2 regions of the Gordonia sp. G4 genome follow, and region 2 is predicted to be linked to the other one. Evidence: predicted binding sites of a transcription regulator. Region 2 holds the regulator's gene; the other holds the start of a gene.
The links. Region 2 encodes LexA, which represses DNA repair genes until DNA is damaged. Its sites were predicted from a motif close to CGAACANNTGTTCG; they were not measured.
Positions count from the first base shown of each region.

Region 1: a site for LexA is predicted at 1,732-1,745, ahead of AC3B5T_RS08910 (HNH endonuclease signature motif containing protein). Genes of this name have one in related genera too.

Region 1 covers NZ_CM173442.1:2,023,216-2,026,938, reverse strand. Annotated here, with positions in the region: gene AC3B5T_RS08925 (CGNR zinc finger domain-containing protein) at 1-152, opposite strand, end outside; gene AC3B5T_RS08920 (MspA family porin) at 330-620, shown strand; gene AC3B5T_RS08915 (hypothetical protein) at 719-922, shown strand; gene AC3B5T_RS08910 (HNH endonuclease signature motif containing protein) at 1,760-3,430, shown strand; gene tgt (tRNA guanosine(34) transglycosylase Tgt) at 3,470-3,723, opposite strand, start outside.
Region 2 covers NZ_CM173442.1:3,932,491-3,936,213, forward strand. Annotated here, with positions in the region: gene AC3B5T_RS17685 (phosphoenolpyruvate--protein phosphotransferase) at 1-1,206, shown strand, start outside; gene lexA (transcriptional repressor LexA) at 1,184-1,888, opposite strand; gene AC3B5T_RS17695 (LysM peptidoglycan-binding domain-containing protein) at 2,156-2,695, shown strand; gene nrdR (transcriptional regulator NrdR) at 2,795-3,286, shown strand; gene hrpA (ATP-dependent RNA helicase HrpA) at 3,260-3,723, opposite strand, start outside.

The DNA.
Region 1 (3,723 bases), 1.9 Mb from region 2:
AGACCGTGAAGTAGTTGTTGCGCCTGTTCAACGTCGGACAACTGATCGCGGTCGCGGTACAGATCCAGAGAGTTCATGAAGCGGCGGACGCGCTCCAATCCGTCGGGCGCCTCGGCTGAAGGGTCCCAGTCGGCCGCACGCTGAGTAACCATTAAATGAGATTAGCAGGTTACGGCGACCGCCACCTCGGACATGTCGCCGGAGTCGTCGAAGATGACTCGACGATGTGACGAAACCCCCACTTGTTGCGGTTGCAAAGAGTTGCAGCCCTTGACACTTCGCAGTTGCGCAGACAAGCCGCCTGTGGTGAACTCAGCAAGTTCGCTATAGTGAATCACTACTACGAGTCGTTGGATGGGGCGTCTGATGGGGTGGCATCGGTGTGGGTCGCACCGGACACCGGTAGCGGGACTGGCAGCTACGACCGCCATCCCGTTCGGCAACAAAGACTCGCCGGCCCTTCTGCCGGACTGACCGTTGACGGTGTGCACGTCAAGGTCGACGGCTGCCTCGGACCAGTCGCCGTGCGCTCCTACGTCACCGTCGCGATCTCCACCCCACTCAACGACAACACCGTCAACGTCTACGGCAAACCCACTACGTCTAAGGGAGGCGTGTAGCCATGTCCCTCACCGCTTCCGAAACCCGCACCCGAACACCACGACATGCCACCACCCCTCCGCCGGACCAGCCCGCTGACAGGTCAACTCGGCGCTCTGTGGTGATCAGGGGCGTGTTGTTCGTCGCCAATTGCGTGCTGCTGATCACCGCCGCGGCCAACCTCCACCGCCTGGGCGAGTGGGCCGACCGATGGGGACAGATCCCGGTGTACCTCGGCTTCTTCTTCCTCATGTCGATCGCCGGCCGCTGGTTCTGGACCGGCGCCGACGCCATACTCGCGAGAGTCGTCGGCAACCAGTGACCCACACCCCCACCAGCCACACCTCAACATGCCGCGTCCGCACCGCGGCAGCACTTCTCGCCCTGGCAGGCACACTCATCGGCGCGACCATGCCCGCTGCAGCCGGACTCACCGGATCTTCTTCGACGGCACACGCCGACCCGCCATGTGATCAGATGCGCGCCCAATACGGTGCCGGCTGGCCGTGTATCAGCGTGCCCACCTACACAGGGGCCCATGACGGCGGAGACGACATCTAAATGAGAGCCGGAATCGAACTCTCCCAGCAATACGGCACCGACCTGACCCAAGCCGACGTCAACAATAAGATCACCCGAGTGATCGACCGCACATCGAACGAGCACAACTAAACGGCGACAGCACAGGCCAGGCCCGGCACCGATGACTCCCGGCATCCAGCGCACGCCGAGGACCCACTGGCTTCCCCTGTGGATGATGGCCTTCGCAATTGGAATCCCTCTCGGGATCATTAACTTTGAGATCAATGAGGCTGTCCGGGACAAGTGTGCAGACGGTAACTCCAGTGGTTTCGCGTACGGCGCCGACTTCATCCTCCATTCGAGCTTTCGATCGTGATCTCCTGCACCATTCCCGGGATTGCCGCAGTGGCTTATCTCTCGCGGCGCATCAACCTGTGGGTCGCCCTGCTGATCGCAACAAATTGCGGTGTAGGGATGCTGTGGTTCGGAGTAGACAGCATGGAGAGCACGCTATGGCCAACCGGGCTACCCTCAGGATGGCCAACCTGGTTGGCCTAAATCCACGCCCGATGGGCCCCGGGCGAGATTCGGGGTAGAAACCGCTTGACTCGAACGTATATTCGAGTAAAGTGGATTTATGTCATCGGGGGCGGGGGCGGAATCCACCACATCGGTGGATGCATCACGCGATTCCGTCGAACCGCGCCTGCGCGCCGACAATGAGCTTTCTGCCGCCGAACTCGTCGAGGTTCTGAATCACTGTGCGGGACTGGCTGCGTCGGCGGCGCATCGGATGATGACCGTGGCCAGCCTCATTCACGACGAACGTGCGATGGACTACGCCCAGCGGCGCGCCGAGGTGCACAGCGGTGAACTCGACTCCCTCGAAGCGTTCGACGCGTTGTCGGCGCAGGTGGCCGCCGGTGAGGACCCCTACGAACAGTTCGGGCCGGACGGGCTCGAGCAGGCCATCGCCGAAGTCGGCGCCACCCTCGCAGTGACCCCGGCCGAGGCGAAAGACCTCATCATGGCCGGTGACGCCCTGCGCTACCGACTGTCCTTCACCGGACATGCCTTGGCCTGCGGACGAATCGACAAGCGCCGCTTCCTCATCGCACTCAAACGCACCGACCTGATCACCGACGCCGACGAGATGCAAACAGTGGACGCCCACCTCGCCGAGGCGATCTTCGCCCGCGCACCCATGTCCACAGCACGCTTCACCGCCATGGTCGACGCCATCGTCGCCGCGTGGGCACCTGATGCGCTCCGGCGACGCAAAGAGCGGGTGAACGCCGACCGCAACGTGTCGATCACCCCGGATCGGTTCACCCCCGGCCAATCCCGGATCTCGGGTACCTTGCCCGACGCCGACGCCGCCGAATTCAACGCCCGCCTCTCAGCGATGGCCGCAGCGGTGCACCCCGGGGACCCGCGCACCCTGCCCATGCGACGCGCCGACGCCCTCAAAGCACTCGCCCGCGGCGAAGTCGCCCTGACATGCCGCTGCGCCGACTGCGACGCTGCCGCAGCCGAACCCGACACCACTGCGGGACAGGAGCTCGACGAAACCAGGGGCGACACCGACACTCTCGCCGACGCACCAGCCGTCGACGCGATCGTCGCCGAGCCGCACGAGCCGGCCGCTTCGTCGTCCCCGCCGCACGCTCCGCGCGCGACCTTCCACATCGTGGTGAACCTGTCGACGCTGATCGGCCTCGACGACGACCCCGCGTTCCTCGACCGGCACGGCATCATCGACGCCGACACCGCCCGCCGGCTGCTCGCCGAAGCCCGACGCACCTACATCCAGCCCACCCCCGCCGACCCCGACGCGCCACCGGGACCCGCCGCAAACAGTTCAGTGACCCGGTACACCCCGTCGAGAAAGCTCCAGGCTTTGGTGCGGGCGGGCGAGTTGTGCTGCACCTTCCCGGGCTGCAATGCGCCGGTGTGGCAGATCGACCTCGACCACACCGATCCGTTCGACCACACCGACCCACGTCGCGGTGGCCGCACCGAAGCGCGCAACCTCAAACCGCTGTGCCGGTTTCACCACCGGATCAAGACCTTCACCAGCTGGCAGGACCACCAGGACGAGTTCCTGACGGCCTGGTTCACCACACCCACCGGCCACATGTTCGTCGGCAACGCCTACAACGGACGCGACCTGTTCAACCGGCTCGCTCCCGGCCGGCCTCCCGACCACCCGGCACGCGACACACTGAACCAGTTGCGCACCAACGACTTCCGACGCCAACAGCGCGCCGAGAAGCGCTGGAACGACGCCAACCCGCCACCCTTCTAGACACCGCCGGTCACGACAACACCGACGCGGTGGGCGAGGTCATGAATTCCGGGAAGCTCCGTAGTAGCGGCGCAGGAACTCGTCGCGGTACTCGGTGTAGGTGCCGTTCTCGATGGCTTCGCGGGCACGGTCGACGAGGGTGACGATGAAGGACACGTTGTGCAATGTCGCCAGGGTTGCGCCCAACCCCTCCTTGGCCTTGAACAGATGGTGCAGGTAGGCCCGGCTGTATTGCGACGTGTAGTTCTCGATCTCGGGGTCGAGCGGCCGGAAGTCGCTGCGGTACTTGGCAT
Region 2 (3,723 bases):
GACACCGCCGGCCTCGACCCGGCGAGCACGATCGCGCTCGTCACCCGATTGGGCGGCCCCACCAGTCACACCGCGATCATCGCGCGGCAGCTGGGGATCCCATGCGTCGTCGCGGTCACTGATCTGGCCGAGATCGAGCCCGGCACAACCGTTCTCGTCGACGGAACAACCGGTCGCATCGAGGTCGAGCCCGATGCGGACACGGCCCGGGCACGCGTCGAGGAGGACCGGCGACGCGCCGAGGTCGTCGCCGGCTGGACGGGTCCGGGGCGCACCGCCGACGGCGTGGGTGTGTCAGTGCTCGCCAATGTCGCCGACGGATCGTCGGCACGGGCCGCGGCCGGACACCCCGTCGAGGGTGTCGGACTCTTCCGCACCGAACTCGCCTTCCTCGAACGCGCAGACGAACCGTCGGTGGACGAGCAGGCCGGGATCTACCGTGAGGTCCTCGGTGCTTTCGACGGGCGGAAGGTGGTGATACGCACCCTCGACGCCGGCTCGGACAAACCGCTCCGCTTCGTGACGCATCCCGACGAGTCCAATCCGGCGCTGGGGGTCCGTGGGGATCGAATCGCCCTGGCGCATCCCGAGATCCGCGCACATCAGCTCGACGCGATCGCGCTGGCCGCCGTCGGCTCGAAGGTCGCGCCGTGGGTCATGGCGCCGATGATCGCCTCGCCGGCGGAGGCGCGGGTGTTCGCCGCGGAGGTCCGGGGTCGGGGTCTGGTCGCGGGGGTCATGATCGAGGTGCCCGCGGCGGCGATCCTCGCCGAGGCCGTGCTCGCGGAGGTGGACTTCGTGTCCATCGGTACCAACGATCTGACGCAGTACACGATGGCGGCCGATCGGATGTCGGCCGATCTCGCCGGGCTGACCGACCCGTGGCAACCCGCCGTGCTCAGCCTGATCGCGGGTGTTGCCGCCGCGGGTGTCCGACAGGGAAAGCCGGTCGGGGTCTGCGGTGAGGCGGCCGCCGATCCGAATCTCGCCTGCGTCCTCGTGGGTCTCGGGGTGACCTCGCTGTCCAGTGCGCCCGCCGCGGCCGCCGCGGTGGGGGCCAGGCTCGGTGCGGTGACCACACAGGACTGCCGTGCTGCCGCCGACGCCGCGCTGGCCACGTCCGATCCTGCCGCGGCGCGCGAAGCGGCCGCGGCAGTGCTCGACCGTTCGGTCGGCGGAGAGGTCAGATTCGCCGCATCACGGTGACGACCTTGCCGAGGATCACGGCGTCGTTGCCCGGGATGGGATCGAACAGTTCGTTGTGCGGCATCAGCCACACGTTGGCGCCCTGACGCTTGAAGGTCTTCACCGTGGCCTCGCCGTCGATCATCGCCGCGACGATGTCGCCGTTGTCGGCGACGTTCTGCTGCCGGACCACCACCCAGTCGCCGTCACAGATGGCCGCGTCGATCATCGATTCGCCCACGACGCGCAGCAGGAACAGCGAGCCCTCGCCGACCAGCTCGCGAGGAAGCGGGAACACGTCCTCGACCGCCTCCTCGGCCAGGATCGGACCACCGGCCGCGATACGACCGAGGACCGGCACGAAGGTCGGCTCGGGTAGTTGACCGGCCGAGGGGGTCTCCGGCGACGGCGGCTCGCTCGGGGCGATGTTGACCGCGCGGGGCCGGTTCGCATCTCGCTTGAGCAGGCCCTTGCGTTCCAGCGTTCGCAGCTGGTGGGCGACCGACGATGTCGAGGCGAGCCCGACCTCGTCGCCGATCTCGCGGATGCTGGGCGGATAACCGCGCTCGCGAACCGAGCGGCGGATCACCTCCAGGACCCCGAGCTGTCGCGGGGTGAGTGAGGCCTCGGCGGCGGCGACGTCGATCGGGGCCTCGTCGTCGACTCCCCGCGCTCGGCCGCGCCTGTCGCCGGTGTCACTCATGTTCAGTTCCTCTCGTCTTCGGAACGTGCAGGTAGATGGCCCGTGGGATGTCCGGTGGGGATGTTCAGCCGGGTCCGAGCCTAGCGGAGTGCGACCCTCACCTCAAACATTTGTTCGATGTGTCGCGAGACTTTGTCGGTGCGCCGTGCTACAAATTCGAACATCAGTGCATCGAACACCTGATCGAAGTTCGAACACCGACAGCACCACACACCACACCAGAAGATCTCACCCAGAGGATCTCGCACCGAACACTCGGAGGGCACCATGCGCACCGACACTCTCGTCGCTCCCGTCCGTACCGACCGTCCCGACACCGTTCGGGCGCGTACCGATCGCGCCGATCGCGTCCGGACCCGTGCCCCGCTGTCCGACGGTCGCCGCCCGGTCGACAACCGGCCGGCAGGCAACCGTCCGGCGGGCGGGTCACCGCTGACCCCGCGTGTCGGCGCCACGAGCTGCGGCTCGGCGGTGGGGTCCAGGGGCCGGGGCCCTCTCGCGCCGGATGCCGCGGTGTTCCGTCGCCGTCGCCGCACCGCGGTGGCGGTCCTCGCCGGCGTCGGGCTGGCGTTCGTCGTGTGGGTGTTCGGCGTCGTCGGCCAGAACTACTCGGACTCGATGACCCCTGCCGCCGTGAGTGCGGAGGTCGTCCACGTGCGCGCGGGGGACTCCCTGAGCACGATCGCCGGCCGGGTGGCGCCGGAGATGCCGCGCGAGATCGTGATCGACGAGATCGTCGCGATGAACGATCTGCCCACGAGTGCGCTGCAGGTGGGCCAGCCCCTGCTCACCCCCCGGTACCGCTGAGGCCGGGCGGTATCCTCGATGTCACAGGGGCCGGCCGAGAAGCGGCGGGGCGCACGGATTCGGTGCGTTCCAGCGTCCCGCGACCTGCGTGAGGACACGATGCGCTGCCCCTTCTGCAAGAACGACGACACCAAGGTCATCGACTCGCGTGTCGCAGACGAAGGGCAGGCCATCCGACGCCGCCGCTCGTGCGTGGAGTGCGGCCGCCGTTTCTCGACCGTGGAGAGCGCCGTGCTCGCCGTGGTCAAACGCAACGGTGTGACCGAGCCGTTCAGTCGCGAGAAGGTGATGCGCGGTGTCCGACGCGCCTGTCAGGGCCGACACGTCGCCGAGGACGCACTCGCCCAGCTCGCCCAGCAGGTGGAGGACACCGTGCGCGCCAGCGGATCGGCCGAGATCCCCAGCAACGAGGTCGGTCTGGCGATCCTGGGTCCGCTCCGCGATCTCGACGAAGTGGCGTACCTGCGGTTCGCCTCGGTGTACCGGTCGTTCGACTCGGTGGAGGATTTCCAGCGCGAGATCGACGACCTGAAGTCGGCGTCCGGCGGGCGGGCCGACACCGTCTCAGCCGAGCCGGTCCAGAGCTCGTAGGACCCGTTTCTCCGAGACGGGAAACGCGGTACCGAGACGCTGGGCGAACAATCCCACGCGTAGTTCCTCGACAAGCCACTGCGCTTCGTCGTCGACGATCGCCCGTCGGTGTTCCGGCACCTGTTCGAGTCGTTGGGCCCACCGTTCGACTACTCGATCGATGACCGCCACACCGGCCTGGTCGCGCGATGCCGACCCGGGCAGCGCCTCCAGACGTGCCTGCGCACCTTCGAGGTAGCGCGGCAGGTTCTCCAGGTGCCGTCGGGCGGTGGCTGCGACGAATCCGTCGAACACGAGGTGGTCGATCTGCTCGGCGACGTCGTCGGCGGCCAGCGAACCGGCGTGCCGGTCGATCGCCGCCCGGACCGGCGCCATTCGTTCGAGCGCCGCGACGGCGAGCGAGAAGTAGTCCGGTGCGGCCTCGGTGATCCGTGGCC